Regions from separate parts of the Pseudomonas sp. KH_050 genome, predicted to be linked through region 2. Evidence: predicted binding sites of a transcription regulator. Region 2 holds the regulator's gene; each other region holds the start of a gene.
What was found. The regulator sigma-54, encoded in region 2, starts transcription at its own class of promoters, with help from an activator protein. The targets are predictions, from matches to a motif close to ANTGGCATNNANNTTGCTNT.
Positions count from the first base shown of each region.

Region 1: glnA (glutamate--ammonia ligase) is a predicted target of sigma-54. The motif match lies at 2,837-2,856, and genes of this name have one in related genera.
Region 3: nirB (nitrite reductase large subunit NirB) is a predicted target of sigma-54. The motif match lies at 3,547-3,566, and genes of this name have one in related genera.

Region 1 is NZ_CM174478.1:339,652-346,321, forward strand. It holds gene AC3IUA_RS01560 (DUF4124 domain-containing protein) at 1-168, opposite strand, end outside; gene AC3IUA_RS01565 (DUF4124 domain-containing protein) at 168-689, opposite strand; gene AC3IUA_RS01570 (cupin domain-containing protein) at 716-1,141, opposite strand; gene glnA (glutamate--ammonia ligase) at 1,333-2,739, opposite strand; gene thiI (tRNA uracil 4-sulfurtransferase ThiI) at 3,071-4,525, shown strand; gene typA (translational GTPase TypA) at 4,665-6,485, shown strand; gene AC3IUA_RS01590 (YkgJ family cysteine cluster protein) at 6,644-6,670, opposite strand, start outside.
Region 2 is NZ_CM174478.1:1,107,648-1,114,317, forward strand. It holds gene pmbA (metalloprotease PmbA) at 1-405, shown strand, start outside; partial or broken gene aspA (aspartate ammonia-lyase) at 633-776, shown strand; gene AC3IUA_RS05105 (HPr family phosphocarrier protein) at 823-1,098, opposite strand; gene rapZ (RNase adapter RapZ) at 1,114-1,971, opposite strand; gene ptsN (PTS IIA-like nitrogen regulatory protein PtsN) at 1,974-2,438, opposite strand; gene hpf (ribosome hibernation-promoting factor, HPF/YfiA family) at 2,451-2,759, opposite strand; gene AC3IUA_RS05125 (RNA polymerase factor sigma-54) at 2,877-4,370, opposite strand; gene lptB (LPS export ABC transporter ATP-binding protein) at 4,592-5,317, opposite strand; gene lptA (lipopolysaccharide transport periplasmic protein LptA) at 5,317-5,862, opposite strand; gene lptC (LPS export ABC transporter periplasmic protein LptC) at 5,849-6,421, opposite strand; gene AC3IUA_RS05145 (KdsC family phosphatase) at 6,430-6,670, opposite strand, start outside.
Region 3 is NZ_CM174478.1:3,510,159-3,516,828, forward strand. It holds gene AC3IUA_RS16045 (hypothetical protein) at 1-272, opposite strand, end outside; gene AC3IUA_RS16050 (caspase family protein) at 279-3,158, opposite strand; gene nirB (nitrite reductase large subunit NirB) at 3,804-6,362, shown strand; gene nirD (nitrite reductase small subunit NirD) at 6,362-6,670, shown strand, end outside.

The DNA.
Region 1 (6,670 bases), 770 kb from region 2:
TGCTGACATGCGATTGTCGGGTGCCAGCTGAACACGTTTGGCATTGCCCGGTTGCGGTTGATCGGTAAAAACCCGATTCCCCTGGCCATCGATATAGGTGTAGACCTCGGCGACGGCCGGAAAGGCGATCAGCAGCAGGCAGAGCGCAAGGGCACCAGTGAAAGGCATCAAGGCTTGTGCACCCGTTGCACGGTAAAGGTGGCGGTCGGGCTCTGTTGCACAACGCGCGCGCCATCCAGTACCTGAACCGCCAGTCGGTGTTCACCACGATCGATGTTCACCAGTTGCAAGCGTGGCACGTTGCTTGGCTGACCATAGGGCTGGTCGTCCAGCAGCAGACGCAGGCGATGCTCGCCTTGCAGGCGCGGTTGCAGCGCAACACCCACGGTGAAGGTGCCATTGTTGGCGCGCAGGGCTTCTTCGCTGGGTAACCCGGTCAACTCCAATACCTCATATGCAGCGACACTATCGGCTTGCTGACGGTCGTTTTGTGTCGGGCTGGCGTGTGGCGGGGCAGGCGGCTGACGCTCGACGCTATTGAGTGGCGGCAAGTCGACGGCCTGGCTCCGGGTACCGTCGGGCGGCTGATTGCTATAGGCAGTGTTGCCATTGGCATCGGTGTATTTGTAGATCTGCGCCGTCGCCGAGAAGGTGAGGGACAAAAGCAGAAACAGTAAAAACGGCCGCATTCAGGCTTCCCGATGGGTTGAACAAGTTACTCCGACAGCGCGATACCCGGGCTGCCAGCATAGAACACTATGAGTTCTACCGGGCTGTCGCCGGTTTTGCCGCGATGCACCGTGTTGACCATTTCCGCCAGGGTCTGCCCTTGTTTGAGTACTCGGGTCTGACCGCTGTCCCTGGCTTCGACGGTGAGCTCTCCGGCGAGGATATAAGCCGCATTGGGGATCGGGTGAGTGTGCCACTTTAGTTCGGTGTTGGCAGGTATCTTCAGTTTGAGCAGGGTCAGTTCGGGGCGGTCTTGGGGGTAGGAGGCATAGGGCGTTCCATCCCAGGAAGAGGAACTCTGCAGCAAGACTTCCTTTTCGATCCCGGGCTTTGCATTGGTATTGCTGCAGCCCAGAGTGAGCAGGCAAGCGAGCGCGACGAGCAAGGTTCTGGCAGGGACTGGTGTTTTCATGGCTCTATCCTTTGCAGGGGGGGGTGATGGCTCGAACAAGTGCTGTCAGGCTACATGCAATGCAATGGCGTTGATGCCGGAGGGGGCTGTGAGTACCGGAGGATGGGGTGCGATCAGTTGTCAGAAATTGCCCACAAAAAAGGCCTCCCGAAGGAGGCCTCTGTTACGCCGCTTGCGCAAGCGTTACTGGATTAGCAGCTGTAGTACAGCTCGTATTCCAGTGGGTGTACGAAGGTGCGAACCTTGATTTCTTCTTCGCTTTTCAGGGCGATGTAAGCGTCGATGAAGTCGTCGCTGAAAACGCCGCCTTTGGTCAGGAATGCACGACCTTTGTCCAGCTCTTCCAGGGCTTCTTTCAGGCTGCCGCAAACTTGTGGAATCTCTTTCGCCTCTTCAGGCGGCAGGTCGTACAAGTTTTTATCGGCGGCGTCGCCTGGGTGAATCTTGTTCTGGATACCGTCCAGGCCGGCCATTACCAGGGCAGCGAAGGCCAGGTACGGGTTGGCTGCTGGATCCGGGAAGCGGGCTTCGATACGGCGAGCACGAGGGCTGGACACGTAAGGAATACGGATCGAAGCGGAACGGTTGCGAGCCGAGTAGGCCAGCATTACCGGTGCTTCGAAACCTGGGACCAGACGCTTGTAGGAGTTGGTCGACGGGTTGGTGAAACCGTTCAGCGCCTTACCGTGCTTGATGATGCCGCCGATGAAGAACAGGGCGGTGTCGGACAGGCCGGCATAACCTTCGCCAGCGAAGGTGTTCTTGCCATCTTTGGCGATGGACAGGTGAACGTGCATACCCGAACCGTTATCGCCGTACAGCGGCTTAGGCATGAAGGTCGCGGTGCGGCCGTAAGCGTCAGCAACGTTGTGCACGCAGTATTTCAGGGTCTGAACTTCGTCAGCCTTGGCTACCAGGGTGTTGAACTTGACGCCGATTTCGTTCTGGCCAGCAGTCGCCACTTCGTGGTGGTGAACTTCGATGACCAGGCCCATTTCTTCCATGGCGTTGCACATGGAGGTACGGATTTCGTGGTCGTGGTCGAACGGAGGAACCGGGAAGTAGCCGCCTTTGACGCCTGGACGGTGACCGCGGTTGCCGCCTTCGACGTCCTGGTCGGACATCCACGAACCTTGTTCGGAGAAAATCTTGAACATGGAGCCGGAGATGTCGGACTTGAACTTCACTTCGTCGAAGATGAAGAATTCTGGCTCCGGGCCTACGAATACGGTGTCGCCGATACCGGTGGACTTCAGGTATTCCTCGGCGCGCTTGGCGATGGCACGTGGGTCACGGTCATAGCCTTGCATGGTCGAAGGTTCGATCACGTCGCAAACCAGGATCAGGGTCGGCTCTTCGGTGAACGGGTCCAGGACGGCAGTGCTGTCGTCCGGCATCAGGATCATGTCGGAAGCTTCGATGCCTTTCCAGCCAGCGATGGAGGAGCCGTCGAACATTTTGCCTTCTTCGAAGAAAGCTTCGTCCAGCGCGTCGCGAGCCGGCATGGTCACGTGGTGCTGTGTGCCTTTGGTGTCAGTGAAGCGCAGATCAATCCATTTGACGTCATGATCTTTGATGAGTTGAACCGACTTCGACATAGTGTCCTCCGGGTGGGCTTCGGGCTTGGTAGTGGATGCCCTTAGAATGTGGGTGATGCCGGCGCGAATACTCTGCCAAGGCAACCTGCCTCACAAGGGAGCAAATTGCATGCCAGTGCCCCGACTTGGGTTTTTCGCCCCAATCTCACGCATATAAACGTGTAAATGGAGAAAAACGTAATTTTTACGCACTGCAATGTGGCGCGAAAAAGCTCATACGCCCCGTTTTAGTGCGCGCAAAACCATCTGAACATTAACTGGTTAAACCTTGAGCAATTTCCGCTATAATCCGCGCCCCCCTTTTTCGGCTGGCCCTTCGCGCGCTGTTTTCATGAAACTAATCGTAAAAGTCTTTCCCGAGATCACCATCAAGAGCCGCCCGGTACGGATGCGTTTCATCCGCCAGCTGGCCAAAAACATCCGTGCCGTGCTCCGTGATCTGGATCCGGCTGTGGTGGTGAACGGTGTGTGGGACAATCTCGAGCTGGAAACCCGTGTCAGCGAGCCGAAAGCCTTGAAGGACATGATGGATCGCCTGAGCTGCATGCCGGGCATCGCGCATTTCCTGCAGGTTGACGAGTACCCGTTGGGCGACTTCGACGACATCGTCGCCAAGTGCAAGCAGCACTTCGGCGATGCCTTGCCGGGCAAGATTTTTTCTGTGCGCTGCAAGCGCGCCGGCAAGCACGAATTTTCCTCGATGGATGTCGAGAAATACGTCGGCAGCCAGCTGCGTCGTCAGTGCGGCGCCGCCGGAATTTCCCTGAAAGAGCCTGAAATCGAAGTGCGGATGGAAATTCGCGACCAACGGTTGTTTGTGATCCACAGCCAGCACAACAGCATCGGCGGATATCCGCTGGGCGCCCTCGAACAGACCCTGGTACTGATGTCCGGTGGTTTCGATTCGACGGTAGCGGCTTACCAGATCATGCGCCGCGGGCTTATGAGCCATTTCTGCTTCTTCAACCTCGGCGGCCGCGCCCACGAACTGGGCGTGATGGAAGTCGCGCATTTCATCTGGAAGAAGTACGGCAGCTCCCAGCGCGTGCTATTCGTCAGCGTACCGTTCGAGGAAGTGCTCGGAGAAATTCTCGGTAAAGTCGATAACAGTCATATGGGCGTAGTATTGAAGCGTATGATGTTGCGCGCGGCTTCAAGAATTGCCGATCGGCTGGAAATCGATGCGCTGGTTACCGGTGAGGCGATCTCCCAGGTGTCCAGCCAGACGCTGCCGAATCTCTCGGTGATCGACTGCGTGACCGAGAAGCTGGTGCTACGCCCCCTGATCGCCAGTCACAAGCAGGACATCATTGATCTGGCCACCGAGATCGGCACTGCCGATTTCGCCAAGCACATGCCGGAATATTGCGGGGTGATTTCGGTCAACCCCAAGACCCACGCCAAGCGCAACCGCGTGGAGTATGAAGAACAACAGTTCGATATGGCGGTGCTCGAGCGTGCGCTCGAGAACGCCAAACTGGTGCCGATCGATCGGGTTATCGATGAATTGGGCCAGGATTTGCAGGTCGAAGAAGTCAGTGAAGCACTGGCCGGTCAGATCGTGATCGACATCCGTCACCCGGATGCTCAGGACGACGAGCCGCTGGAGCTGCCTGGCATCGAGGTACAAGCGATGCCGTTTTATGCATTGAACGCTCGTTTCAAGGAACTGGACCCTACTCGCCAGTACCTGTTGTATTGCGACAAAGGCGTGATGAGTCGCCTGCATGCCCACCATTTGCTCAGTGAGGGGCATGCCAATGTGCGCGTTTATCGACCGAGCTAAGAGCCCGGGGCTGTATGCCTGTGGTTTGCGTCACCGGCCCCCCGACGCCGCCGTCAAGCTGTAACGGCAAGGCCTGACTCTACTGAAAATCGCTGCCACGACCTGTCAGCACACCGAATCCTCTGATCGAGATACACAAGTGATCGAAAATCTACGCAACATCGCCATCATTGCTCACGTTGACCATGGTAAAACCACCCTGGTAGACAAACTCTTGCGTCAATCCGGCACCCTGGAGCGCAACGAGCTCAACGACGAGCGCGTGATGGACTCCAACGACCAGGAGAAAGAGCGCGGTATTACCATTCTGGCGAAAAACACCGCCATCAACTGGAACGGCTACCACATCAACATCGTGGACACCCCGGGCCACGCCGACTTCGGCGGCGAAGTAGAACGCGTAATGTCGATGGTCGACTCCGTTCTGCTGCTGGTTGACGCTCAAGACGGCCCTATGCCGCAAACCCGTTTCGTGACCAAGAAGGCTTTCGAAGCCGGCCTGCGTCCAATCGTGGTAATCAACAAGGTTGACCGTCCAGGCGCGCGTCCGGACTGGGTTCTGGACCAGATCTTCGACCTGTTCGACAACCTCGGTGCTACCGAAGAACAACTGGACTTCAAAGTCGTCTACGCCTCGGCCCTGAACGGCATTGCCGGTCTGGACCACACCGACATGGCTGAAGACATGACGCCGCTGTACCAGTCGATCGTCGACAACGTACCTGCGCCGAAAGTCGACCGTGACGGTCCGTTCCAGATGCAAATCTCCGCTCTGGACTACAACAGCTTCCTGGGTGTTATCGGCGTTGGCCGTATCGCTCGTGGTCGCATCAAGCCGAACACTCCGGTTGTCGCTATCGACGCCGACGGCAAGAAGCGTAACGGTCGTATCCTGAAGCTGATGGGTCACCACGGTCTGCACCGTATCGACGTTGAAGAAGCAGCTGCCGGCGACATCGTCTGCATCAGCGGCTTCGACCAGCTGTTCATCTCCGACACTCTGTGCGACCCACTGAACGTCGAAGCGATGAAGCCGCTGACCGTTGACGAGCCAACCGTTTCCATGACCTTCCAGGTAAACGACTCGCCTTTCTGCGGTAAAGAAGGCAAGTTCGTGACCAGCCGTAACATCAAGGAACGTCTGGACAAAGAGCTGCTGTACAACGTTGCACTGCGCGTTGAAGAAGGCGACTCGGCTGACAAATTCAAGGTATCCGGCCGTGGTGAGCTGCACCTCTCGGTACTGATCGAAACCATGCGTCGCGAAGGCTTCGAAATGGGTGTCGGTCGTCCGGAAGTGATCATCCGCATGGTTGACGGCGTCAAGCACGAACCGTACGAAAACGTCACCATCGACCTGCCGGAAGAGTCCCAGGGCTCGATCATGGAGCAAATGGGTATCCGTAAAGGCGACCTGACCAACATGGTTCCGGATGGCAAGGGCCGTGTGCGCCTTGAGTACAACATCCCGGCCCGTGGCCTGATCGGTTTCCGTAACGAGTTCCTGACCCTGACCTCCGGTGCAGGCATCCTGACCTCGATCTTCGACCGTTACGACGCCATGAAGTCCGGCGACATGTCCGGTCGTCAGAACGGCGTACTGGTTTCGGTGGCTACCGGTAAGGCACTGACCTACTCGCTGGAAACCCTGCAGTCCCGTGGCAAGCTGTTCATCGAACACGGCCAGGACATCTATGAAGGTCAAATCGTTGGTCTGAACAGCCGCGACAACGACTTGGGTGTTAACCCGACTAAAGGCAAGAAGCTCGACAACATGCGTGCTTCGGGTAAAGACGAAACCATCGCTCTGGTTCCACCTGTACGTTTCACTCTGGAGCAAGCTCTGGAATTCGTACAAGAAGACGAGCTGTGTGAAGTTACGCCGAAGTCCATCCGTCTTCGCAAGAAGATCCTGGGCGAAAGCGAGCGTACCCGCGCTGCCAAGAAAAGCGGCAACTGATTCGTCAGTAGTCTGCTGAAATGAAAACGCCCCCGACCGCAAGGTCGGGGGCGTTTTTGTTTGTCTGGAGCAAAATCAAAAGATCGCAGCCTTCGGCAGCTCCTACGGGGGTGCATCAATCCTGTGTAGGAGAGGCCGAAGGCTGCGATCTTTTCAGGTTAAAACTTTTCCAGCGTCCGACGGCT
Region 2 (6,670 bases):
CCTTTCGTCGAGAATGGCCATTTGGTGTCTTACGTGCTGGGCACGTACTCCGGTCGAAAGCTGGGCATGCCAAGCACCGCCAACGCCGGCGGCGTGCACAACCTGTTCGTCACCCACGGCGACGAGGACCAGACCGCCTTGCTGCGTCGCATGGGGCGTGGGTTGTTTGTCACCGAATTGATGGGCCAGGGCTTGAACATGGTGACGGGTGACTATTCCCGTGGTGCGGCAGGGTACTGGGTAGAGAACGGCGAGATCCAGTTTTCCGTGCAGGAAGTGACCATCGCCGGCAACATGCGCGACATGTTCCAGCAGATTATCGCGGTCGGTAATGACCTGGAGATGCGTAGCAATATTCGTACGGGCTCGGTGTTGATCGAGCGGATGACGGTCGCCGGTAGCTAAACGGCTACAGCTTCAAAAGGAAGGCGTGTCACCCAGTGGGTGACGCGCTTTTTTTTTTTGTGTGTGGGGGGGGGAATTGAGGTGAGCCGGAAAAGATCGCAGCCTCGCTTCGCTCGACAGCTCCTACGGATTGGCGTTCACACCGGATGTGTGTCGGTCCCGGCTCATGTAGGAGCTGCCGCAGGCTGCGATCTTTTGATTTTGTTCAGGCTTGTTTTGATTCTCACACCGCCCTCAATCCGATCATTGGTTACCAAAAGGCAGCAGAGATCGCCAAGCAGGCCTATCAACAGGGGCGACCGGTTATCGATGTGGACACCGCATTCACTGATTTCACGACTGCTGTGCCCGAGCGCGGACCGGTCGGCGGGAGCAAGCTCCCTCGCCACAAAAAGCCCTCTGAACACAGATTGTGTACTACTCGCCTTCGTCAAAGTAGCGGTTGATCAGATCGACCAGTGCATCCAGCGCTTCCTGTTCTTGCTCGCCTTCAGTGGCCAGATGGATTTTGGTGCCTTTGCCAGCAGCCAGCATCATCATGGCCATGATGCTTTTGCCGTCGACCGTGGATTCGGGTGTGCGTCCTACTCTGATCGTGCAATCCTTGAACTGACCGGCGACTCCTACGAATTTGGCAGACGCCCGGGCATGCAGGCCCAACTTGTTGATGATTTCAATTTCCAGAGCGGGCATCGCGGTGTGGATCCTTTAGCTAAGGTCGCGGTGGCGAACCTGGACATTCTTCAGGGATTTTTGCAGGACCTGGCCCAGACGTTCGGTCAGGTAGACGGAGCGGTGATGCCCGCCGGTGCAGCCAATGGCGATGGTGACGTAGGCACGGTTGCTGGCGGCGAAACGAGGCAGCCACTTCATCAGGTACGTAGAGATATCCTGGAACATTTCTTCAACATCCGGTTGCGCGGCCAGATACTCGGCTACCGGCTGATCCAGCCCGGATTGCTCGCGTAGTTCGGGTTTCCAGTAGGGATTGGGCAGGCAACGCACGTCGAACACCAGGTCGGCATCGACCGGCATGCCACGCTTGAAGCCAAAGGACTCGACCAGAAACGCCGTCCCCGGCTCCGGCTGGTTCAACAGGCGCAGCTTGATGGTGTCACGCAGTTGATACAGGTTCAGGTTGGTGGTGTTGACCTTCAGGTCTGCAAGGTCGGCAATCGGCCCCAGCAGATTGGTTTCATCGCGAATGGCTTCGGCCAGCGAGCGCTGGGCATTGCTCAGCGGGTGGCGCCGACGGGTTTCCGAAAAGCGCTTGAGCAGGGTTTCTTCGTCGGCGTCCAGATACAGCACATCGCATTGGATGTGTCGGCTGCGCACTTCTTCGAGCAATTGCGGGAAGCGTGTCAGGTGACTGGGCAGGTTGCGCGCATCGATCGAGACGGCGACCAGCGGCTGCGCCAGTTCCGTGTGAATCAACGCGCGCTCGGCCAACTCCGGAAGCAGCCCGGCCGGCAGGTTATCGATGCAGTAATAGCCACTGTCCTCTAGTACATCGAGGGCGGTGCTTTTACCCGAGCCGGACCGGCCGCTGACGATGATCAAGCGCATGATTAACTACCGTTCTGCTCATCCAGGACAACCTGGTACAGGGCTTCATTGGTTAAGGCGCTGCGAAGTTTTTCGCGCACTTCCTTGCGGTCAAGCATGCTGGCTATCTGCCGAAGCAGTTCCAGGTGCGCATCGGTAGCGGCTTCCGGCACCAGCAGGACAAACAGCAGGTCGACCGGGGCGCCATCGATGGCGTCGAAATCTATGGGGGCGTCCAGGTGCATCAAGGCACTGATGGGCGAGGTGCAACCTTTGAGGCGGCAGTGGGGGATGGCGATGCCGTTGCCAAAACCGGTGGAACCGAGTTTTTCACGGGCAATCAGACTCTCGAATACATCTTGCATCTCCAGATCCGGCACTTCGCGGTGGATAAGGTTGGCAATTTGCTCGAGTGCGCGCTTTTTACTGCCGCCCGGCACGTTCACCAAAGAACGGCCGGGGGTCAGGATATTTTCAAGTCGGATCATGGGTTGGGAGTGTTAACGACCTGTTGCGCCCTGGAGGAGGCTCTGGGTCTTTTCCTTATGCTTTTTGAGTTGGCGATCCAGTTTGTCGGTGAGCAGGTCGATCGCAGCATACATGTCGTCATGTTCTGCGTTAGCGACCACTTCACCGCCGTGGATATGCAAGGTGGCTTCGATTTTCTGCTTCAGCTTTTCGACCGTCATCGTGACTTGCACGTTGGTGATCTTGTCGAAGTGCCTTTCCAGTCGGTCGAGTTTTTCGCCGATGTAGGTGCGCAGGGGTTCGGTCACTTCCAATTGGTGTCCACTGATGTTGACTTGCATACAGCTTCTCCTTCGTTGCCAGTGCATAAGGCGGCAGGCTGGCTTGCCTGCCACTAGGCTGTGTCCGAAAACTCACTGAGCTTCAGAACACACCCTGGAACGCTGTGGCGTGGCCCGTTACATCAACCGCTTGCGTTCGCTCGAAGGCGCGATTCCAAGGGATTCGCGGTACTTGGCGACGGTGCGGCGGGCTACCTGAATGCCTTGTGCCTCCAGTAAACCAGCGATCTTGCTGTCACTCAACGGCTTTTTCTGATTTTCCGCGGCAACCAGTTTTTTGATGATCGCGCGAATCGCTGTGGACGAGCATTCACCGCCTTCGGAGGTGCTGACGTGGCTGGAGAAAAAGTATTTCAGTTCGTAGATACCGCGCGGGGTATGCATGAATTTCTGGGTAGTCACCCGGGAAATCGTCGACTCGTGCATGCCGACTGCTTCGGCGATGTCATGCAGGACCAGCGGTTTCATCGCTTCATCGCCGTATTCGAGAAAGCCGCGCTGGTGCTCGACGATCTGGGTAGCGACTTTCATCAGGGTTTCATTACGGCTTTGCAGGCTTTTGATGAACCAGCGCGCTTCCTGCAACTGGTTACGCATGAAGGTGTTGTCGGCGCTGGTGTCGGCGCGGCGGACGAAACCGGCGTACTGCGGGTTGACCCGCAGGCGTGGCACGGACTCCTGATTCAGTTCCACCAGCCAGCGCTCGTTGTCCTTGCGCACGATCACGTCGGGGACGACGTATTCAGCTTCAGTTGACTCGATTTGCGAGCCAGGGCGCGGGTTGAGGCTTTGCACCAGTTCGATGATCTGCCGCAGTTCGTCTTCCTTGAGCTTCATGCGGCGCATCAGCTGGCTGTAATCGCGGCTGCCAAGCAGTTCGATGAAGTCCGTGACCAGGCGCTTGGCCTCGGCCAGCCAAGGGGTCTTGGCTGGCAGTTGACGCAGTTGCAGCAGCAGGCACTCGCCCAGGTTGCGCGCGCCGATACCGGCCGGCTCGAATTGCTGGATGCGATGCAGGACCGCCTCGATCTCGTCCAGTTCGATGTCCAGCTCCGGATCGAAGGCTTCGAGAATCTCCTCGAGGGTTTCGTCCAGGTAGCCCTGATTGTTGATGCAATCGATCAGCGTCACGGCAATCAGGCGATCGGTGTCGGACATCGGCGCCAGGTTCAGTTGCCAGAGCAAATGGCTCTGCAGGCTCTCGCCGGCGGATGTACGGGTGGTGAAATCCCACTCGTCGTCATCGTTGCTCGGCAGGCTGCTGGCGCTGGTCTGGTAAACGTCTTCCCAGGCGGTGTCGACCGGCAGTTCATTAGGAATGCGCTCGTTCCAGTCACCTTCCTCGAGGTTGTCCACCGTCGGGGCGGTTTCCTGATAGGAGGGTTCCTGAACATCGGCATTGGGTTTCTGCTCGATGTTGTCGGCCAGAGGGTCGGCGTTATCGAAGTCGTCGCCTTCTTCCTGGCGTTCGAGCATAGGATTGGACTCCAGGGCCTCCTGGATTTCCTGTTGCAGGTCCAGGGTCGACAATTGGAGCAGGCGGATGGCCTGTTGCAGCTGCGGTGTCATCGTCAGCTGCTGGCCCATTCTCAAGACTAGCGATGGTTTCATGGCAGGGGCTTAACACCTTATTCGCCGGCGCGCATGCGCCATCCACTACAGGGCGCCGGAGCGCCAAACATAAGCAAATTATATGCCTGAAACTGCAGTGTTTGCCTAGAGCGCTGTAACAATAAAAATTAACAAGGTTTCATTGACATCGGCGCTCTGACGATAGCTGAAATCGTCCAGAGTGCTTTTGAGGTGCCTGCGTCAACCAAACCGCTCAATGCTTACAGGCGGAACTCATGCCCCAGATAGACTTCCTTCACCAGTTCGTTGGCCAGGATGGTCTCGGAGTCGCCTTCGGCGATCAGTTGACCGTCGTTGACGATGTAGGCAGTCTCGCAGATATCCAGGGTTTCACGGACGTTGTGGTCGGTGATCAGAACGCCGATACCCTTGGCCTTCAAGTGATGAATGATCTGCTTGATATCGCCTACCGAAATCGGGTCTACGCCGGCGAAAGGTTCGTCGAGCAGGATGAATTTCGGCGCGGTAGCCAGTGCGCGGGCGATTTCCACTCGGCGACGTTCGCCACCGGACAGGCTCATGCCGAGGTTGTCGCGGATGTGGTGAATATGGAATTCCTGCAGCAGGCTTTCCAGCTCCTGGCGACGCCCGGCCTTGTCGAGTTCCTTGCGGGTCTCGAGGATGGCCATGATGTTGTCGGCGACCGATAGTTTGCGGAAGATCGACGCTTCTTGCGGCAGATAACCGATGCCGGCCCGTGCGCGACCGTGCATCGGTTGGTGGCTGACGTCCAGATCATCGATCAATACCCGACCCTGATCGGCCTGGACCAGGCCGACGATCATGTAGAAACAGGTGGTCTTGCCGGCGCCGTTCGGACCGAGCAGGCCGACGATCTGACCGCTGTCGATCGACAGGCTGACGTCGCGCACGACCTGGCGGCTCTTGTAGCTCTTGGCCAGATGCTGAGCTTTCAGAGTTGCCATTACGGGGCCTTTTGCTCGTCGGTTTTCTTCTTCGGCTGGATCACCATATCGATCCGCGGACGGGGCGCGGTCACCGTAGTGCCGGTGGCGCGACCGGCATTGGCAACCTGGCGCTTGGTGTCGTAGACGATTTTTTCGCCTTCGGTGGTGTTGCCTTCGTTGATCACTTTGGCCTTGTCGATCAGCACGACGCGATCTTGCGAAGCGTGGTACTGGATGGTCACGGCATAGGCCTTGACCGGCTCGGTATCGCCAGGCTTCTGCAGCTGTTCGAAGTAAGCCAGGTTGCCGACGGAGGTGACCACGTCGATCTCGCCCGAAGCTGCGCGGGTGATGGTCACGGTGTTGCCGGTGATCTTCATCGAACCCTGGGTGATGATCACATCGCCCTTGTAAGTGGCAATGCCTTGCTTGTCATCCAGTTGGGCGTCGTCGGCCTGAATGCGGATTGGTTGCTGGCTATCAGTCGGCAGAGCCCAGGCGCTCGCGCTTCCCAGTGCTGCGCTCAGGCTGAGCAAAATAGGGAGGGTTTTAACGAGACTCATACTGTCCTCTTACGTTCGATAGCAGGTGTATCCTGCTCTCTTTCAAATACGCTTTCATGCCCTTGCCAGTCGACACGCCACCAGCGCCGTCGATTCTAACGGCTTGCTCGGTTTGCGCATATTGCTTCTGAGGGAATACGGTCATGCGACTACTGGTAATAATCGTCGCACGGTTTTTCTCGTCGGTACGTGCGATACGTACCGAGTCGATCAGTTCGACTTCGGTGCCGCCAGGATTGACCTCGCCACGCTCACTCTGGACGTGCCAGGGGTAAGCCGTGCCGCGATACAGGTTCAGGTCGGGTTTGGTCAGCAACGTCACGTCGGTTGCTTTCAGGTGTTCGACTTTGTCGGCAGTCATTTCGTACTGCAACTTGCCGTCGGGCAGGAACTGCACGCTGTGGGCGTTGAGGGCGTAGTAGTCAATGGCAGTTGCATCGACGACCGCCGTCGGCCGCTCCATGAAGCGTTGCGGGCTGATGTTCCAGTAGCCCACGGCCGCAAACACTGCGGCAATGGCTGCGAACATCAAAATGTTACGAACTTTTTTACTCAGCATAGGTGGCTCTACAGGTAAGCGGCGTTGGCTGCTTCAAGATTGCCTTGGGCGCGCAGGATCAACTCGCAAAATTCGCGTGCAGCCCCTTCGCCGCCACGGGCCTGGGTAATGCCGTGTGCATGTTCGCGGACAAAGCTGGCAGCGCTGGCGACTGCCATGCCCAGGCCTACGCGACGAATCACCGGCAGGTCGGGCAGGTCGTCACCGAGGTAGGCGACTTGTTCATAGCTTAGGTTGAGTTGAGCAAGA
Region 3 (6,670 bases), 2.4 Mb from region 2:
GCCTGGCGATACTCCAGGCCCAGCTGGGTGTTGCGATGCTCGACCCGGAACAGACAGCCGCTGAGCCCGGCGTCGAATCTTTCGAAGGGCACATTGATGGTGCCGATGGCGCCCTCCAGGCGTCGCACCGAAGGGTCCACCGTATAGATCCGCAGCGGTCGGTACAACGGGTCTGCGGGGGCCCGCTGATAGGGTGGGCTCGGTAACCAGCCGAATGACTCCGCCAGGCAGAAGTCGACCCCTTCGCCAGGGCGCTTGGGCTCCTGCGCCACGATCGGTTACCTCTTGCCCGGTTGACTGTTCAGCTGTTGCAGTAGCTGCAGGATCTGCATCAGCGCGGCATTCTCCGAACAACCCGACTGTCGCCCCGGACCGGCTGCCGTGACACTCTGCAGCGGCTGCAACAGCACCGCACCTTTGGCGTTGTCGTTGCAGTCGAGCTTGGGGTGCTGACGGGCTTGCGCGCCGAAATCGCCAACCACCCGCTGGGTGAACTGCTCATGGGTGATCTGACTACCCTCGTCGAGCACGCGGGTGGCGCGCAGGGTGAACTCACCATGGCCGTCGCTTTCCCACGCCACCTCATCGTCCTGGCAGGCGGCGAACTTGATATCGCGCATGCCCTGCGCGCCGCCACTGTCGATGGCCCGCGAGAGGCCGCCGTGGGCCTGGCGAAAGAGCGCGTGGGCGCGGTTGATTTCCTCGGTAGGCGGCACGAAACGCTTGCGAGCGTCTCTGCCCAATGGTCGCTGATTGACGCCACCGACCGCAAAACGCGTATTGCTGCCCGAATGGCAGCAGTCCATGAAGCAGGTGAGGTTCACCCCATCCGGCAAGCGGGCGAAGATCTCGGCGATGTCATCGTCGATGTACAGCGCGCCCGTGGCAAAGTCCACCGGACACAGCGCTTCGTCATTGGCATCGTCTTCGTCGCCATTAAGGTCGGTGACAAAAGTCCCATGGCCGGAATACTGGATGACGATGACATCCCCGGCCCGCGAGTCAGTGACTATCTCGCGAATGCTTCGGTCGATCGCCTCGCGGGTGGCCTGGCCGTTGAGCAGCATCCGGGTGGAAAAGCCGCGCTTGCTCAGTGATTGCGCCCACATCTGCGCATCGGCGACACAGCCGGCAAGCCGATGTTCCGGTTCGGGGTAATCATTGATCCCGATGCACAGCGCCATGCGCCGGCCATCTGCTGCCACTGCAGACGAGCCGACGGCCTGGAGCGAAACCGCAGTCGGCGCCACCGCGTAGCGCGTCGGCGGTGCAATCGAGGCGTTCTGGCGCCACTGTTCGAAACCCTCGGGCCAATCGACCTCATCGGTCCATGCCCGCGGCCGGGACAGCGCTTTGGCCCGCGGATAGGGGTTGATCCGGCCGGCATCCGGCAGGCCAAGAATGCGCAGCAAGGCGCTGTTCATGGTCACCGGGTCATCATCGAAGCCGCCATGGGAGGTGGACTGGCTGGCCGAGCGCCCGGTGTCGGAGGCTGACTGCGACCAAATGACTTCACCGGGCCCGCTGTTCTTGCCGTCGAGATTGAACAGCTGCTTGAGCACAGGATCATCGCGCAGGCTCTCTTCGAGCCCGAGAATCGGCGTGCCGCGCTTTTCTTCCAATGCATAAAAAATCAGGTAGAGCAGCGACTTGCGGTAAACCCCGGCGCAGTCGTCGTCCTTCTCGAAGTGTTTTTTCATGGTGAAGATCGTGACCTTTTCCGCCACCTCACCCTTGTGCAACAGGTCCAGCAGGTGCTGCTTGAAGGTGTCGACTCGCACCGCCGGTGCGAGGAATTGCAGGGTGGCTAACTTCGGTACTCTGAGGTGGTGCGCGGCGGTCAGGAAATGACAATGAAAAATCGAGCCGGCACTGTGACCCATCGCATGCAGTTCGACACTCTCGGGATGGGCGTCACAAAATTGCTTGAGCTTGCCAGCCACGTACCAGGCCCCACCATCGACCGGCTCGGCTGCCCGTTCGGCGCTGAACTTCATCCCGCCCCAGATGCTCTCCCCGCCCAGGGATCGCGCGGCACCTTCGATCAGCAGGTCCGAACTGAAGTCGGCCAGATCCCGGGACGCGCCCGGCCAGGCGCGCTTGAGCAGACTGCCGATGGTCTCGAAAAAGCCGGTCCGCCAGATGAAATAGATCGGATAAACTCCATTGCTCAGCCACCACGCCATATGTTTCTGGGCAATTTCCAGGCCGGCGGACTGCGAAATCAACCCGCCGTGGGCATAGAGCAACACGCGCAGCTTGCGATTCTCCCGCTTCGCCACGGCCAGCGCCTCGACCAGATGCTCCTCGAAAATCGCATCGACATCGGCCGCCGAAGTCGTGACCTCACCTTCGCTGGTAAATCGTCCCACGGTGAGGTTGACCAGGTGCGGCTGCAACGCGGCCAGTTGCGCGGGGGTCAACCCGGCGCCGCGCGCAGTTGCGGATGGCTCTCTCGGTTCATCGGTGGACCGCGCCTCGTGCTCATCGTGAGCCAACTCCGCATCCGCCGGGTCGGTCCCCCTGGGCGTGCGCGACAGCGCGTCAATGGCATCGCGCAGGACATAAGACTGCTCAGAGGGAAAGGGTCCCTCCTCCGATTCACCGAGGCCACGACTCTGGTCCTGGCTGGCTATCTGCTCGCGCAGGCTCTGCACTTCGGCAAGAATCTGCTGGTAGTCGAGGCTGTTGCCCGGGCACGACTTGCTCGACATCGAACTATGAAAGCGCAGGCTTTCCAGCGGCAGGTGGAATTGCTCTTGAACCAGGGCCACCACCCGCAATGCCGAATCGCGTTGCTGACCATCGAAGGGGTCACGGCCCTGGTCAAAGTCCCCGATCATCTCGAACATGAACGGGCCAAACGAGGCATTGCCGTTATGCCCCGCCGCACTCGCCGGTGGCTGGTTCCAGTTACGCCCGAGCCAGATGAAGCCTTGCGGATCGATGGTGATGTGCTGGGCAATATCACTCCAGCCATTGGTCTGGGTGTGAAACCGCCACATGCCGACGATCGTTTCATGCCCTTTGAAATCCCGTCGGCTCGGTCGCCAGGTGTGATGCATGTGCACGGCATTGATTTTGCGGCTGAAGGGATATTGAGCAAGCAGCTGTGTGAACTGCTCCAGGCTGAGCCTGATAAAGGTGGGCGTCGACATGCTGGAAAACCTCTGAGGCAAGGTACTCAAGATGACACTGAAGGAAACTCTAGGTGGGAATGGCACTTTGTCCACTTATAACCAGGCACGCCGATGAGTGCCGGGCGATCCGTAGCAACTGCCGAAGGCTGCGTTCGAGGAATGTGCAAGCCAGAGGTTCCCGATTGACGGGCATATAGCTGGCAAAGTCCCGAACTGCCCCAAAACAAACCACCGCCAAACCTGCATCGCACCTTTCTGGTTCAATTCACAACGCTCGGAAGTGGCCGGGAGCGAGCCGATGCCAGTCAGGTAATACCGGGGGTCTTCAAAAGATCGCAGCCTGCGGCAGCTCCTACACGGGGATTGCGTGCATCCGTTGTTTCATCGGAGAGCCGGCTCGGCCGAAACTGGCATGGAACGTGCTCTACACCTTGTACACCTGCCGACATCTACGGCGGGGTCTCCTGAGTGGTCATTGTTGACCACCGGCCTGCAAAGGCACGGGACGACGGGCGAACCGGGCAACGTGGCCGCGGCTATTCACCCAAACACACACGAATGAATACCAGGCAAAGGCGCCTGGAGCTGCTGGTCGGCTCCAGGCGTTTTTTTTTGGGTTTTTTTTGGCCATGCCAAGGCAGCGGCTTCGACTGAGGAAAGGCAATGAACGCTATCGTCACCCCGATCAAGAGCGAAACATTGGTGGTCATCGGCAACGGCATGGTTGGTCATCATTGCGTCGAGCAACTGATCGAGCACGGCGCCCTCGCCCACTATCACGTCCATGTGTTCGGTGAAGAGCGTCAGCGTGCCTACGACCGCGTGCACCTCTCGGAATATTTCGGCGGCCGCGATGCCGAGTCCCTGGCCCTTGGCGAGGCCGATCTGTATGCCCGCCACGGCGTGCACCTGCACCTCGGGGTGCAGGTCCTGGAGATCGACCGCGAGCGCAAAGAAGTGGTCACCAGTGCCGGACGCCAGGCTTACGACCGCTTGGTGCTGGCCACCGGTTCCTATCCGTTCGTGCCGCCGATCCCCGGTGCCGAAGGACGTTCACGTCTGGTCTACCGGACCCTGGACGACCTCGACGCGATCCGCGAGGCGGCCGCCAATGCCCGCCGTGGCGTGGTGGTCGGCGGTGGCCTGCTCGGCCTTGAAGCCGCCAATGCGCTGAAATCCCTGGGGCTGCAAGCCCATGTCGTCGAGTTCGCTCCACAGCTGATGCCGGTGCAACTGGACGCCTTGGGCGGTGAAGCGCTCAAAGCGCGAATCGAGGCGCTGGGGGTTGGTGTACACCTCTCGCGGGCGACCAAGGAAATCGTCGTTGGCGAAGACTATGCCTATCGCATGAACTTCAACGACGGCGAGTTCCTGGAAACCGACCTGATCGTGTTCTCCGCCGGTATCCGCCCACAGGATGCTATCGGCCGCAGCGCCGGGCTGGAAGTGGCCGCTCGCGGCGGGCTGGTGGTCGACAACCATTGCCGCACCAGCGACCCCGAGATCTTCGCCATCGGCGAGTGCGCGTCCTGGAACGGCAGCATATTCGGCCTGGTCGCGCCGGGCTACAGCATGGCGCGCAACGTTGCCGCGCAACTGGCCGGTCAGCATTACGAACCCTTCACCGGCGCCGACATGTCGACCAAGCTCAAATTGCTCGGGGTCGATGTCGGTTCGATCGGCGACGCCCATGCAGCCACGCCGGGTGCCAGGAGCTACCGGTTCATCGACGAAGCCAGCGCCAGCTATCGGCGCCTGGTGGTCTCTGCCGACGGCAAGCACGTGCTCGGGGCGGTGCTGATCGGCGACAACAGTTACTACGACACCCTCCTGCAGTACGCGCAGAACGGCATCGCGCTGCCCAAGGATCCGTCGGGCCTGATCCTGCCACTGTCGGACGGCGCGCCGACACTCGGCGCCGATGCGCTGCCGGATAGCGCGACACTCTGCTCCTGCCATAACGTCACCAAGGGCGCGGTGTGCTGCGCGATCGACGCCGGTTGCAGCGATCTGGGCGAACTCAAGGGCAAGACCAAGGCCGGCACCGGTTGCGGCGGTTGCAGCGCGCTGCTCAAGCAGGTCTTCGAACACGAACTCAGCGCCCGTGGCGTGGCCGTCGACAAGAGCCTGTGCGAGCACTTCGCCCATACCCGTCAGGAGCTCTATGCGCTGGTGCGGGTGGAAGGCATCATCAGCTTCGACGAACTGCTGACCCGCCACGGCCGCGGTCACACCGGCTGTGATATCTGCAAACCAGCGGTGGGCTCGATCCTCGCCTCGTGCTGGAACCAGCCGATCATGGATCCGGCGCTGGTGTCGCTGCAGGACACCAACGACACCTTCATGGCCAACATGCAGAAAAACGGCACCTACTCGATCATTCCGCGCATTGCCGCCGGTGAAATCACCCCGGACAAGCTGATCGCCCTCGGCGCCGTGGCGAAGAAATACGACCTCTATACCAAGATCACCGGTGGCCAGCGCATCGACCTGTTCGGCGCCCAGCTGCATGAACTGCCGGACATCTGGGGCGAGCTGGTCGAGGCCGGCTTCGAGACCGGTCACGGTTACGGCAAGTCGTTGCGCACGGTGAAATCCTGCGTCGGCAGTACCTGGTGCCGCTACGGCGTGCAAGACAGCGTGGGCATGGCGCTGCTGCTGGAGAACCGCTACAAGGGCCTGCGCGCGCCGCATAAATTCAAACTGGCGGTGTCCGGCTGCACCCGTGAATGCGCCGAAGCGCAGAGCAAGGACATCGGCGTGATCGCCACCGAGAAAGGCTGGAATCTCTATGTCTGCGGCAATGGCGGCATGCGTCCGCGTCACGCCGAGCTGCTCGCCACCGACCTGGATGATGCAACCCTGCTGCGCTACGTCGACCGCTTCCTGATGTTCTACATCCGCACCGCCGACAAACTGCAGCGCACCTCGGTCTGGCGCGAAAGCCTGGAAGGCGGCCTGGACTACCTCAAGCAAGTCATCATCGAGGACAGCCTGGGCCTGGCCGCCGAACTGGAATCGCAGATGCAGCTGGTGGTCGACCGTTATGAATGCGAATGGGCCAACGCCATCAACGACCCGGAAAAACTCAAGCGCTTCCGTACGTTCGTCAACGACAAACGTGGCGACCCGGACATTCATTTCGTCAAGGAGCGCGGCCAGCGCCGGCCGGTACACGCCAGCGAACTCCACCTGATTCCCGTTACCGAGGAGGTGCTCTGATGAGCCAGTCAAACGTCGTCCGTATCGAACCGCAACGCGCCAACCAACATCCTGCACTGTGGCAGGCCCTGTGCAGCCGTCAGGATCTGGTGGCCAACTCCGGCGTCGTTGCCTTGCATGAGGGCGCCCAGGTGGCGCTGTTTCACCTGCCTGATACGCAAGGCAAGACCCTCTACGCCATCGACAACCGTGATCCGAAGTCCGGCGCCAATGTCATCGGCCGGGGCATCGTCGGCAGCCTCAAGGGCGAACTGGTGATTGCCTCGCCGCTGTACAAGCAGCACTTTCGCCTCGAAGACGGCAGCTGC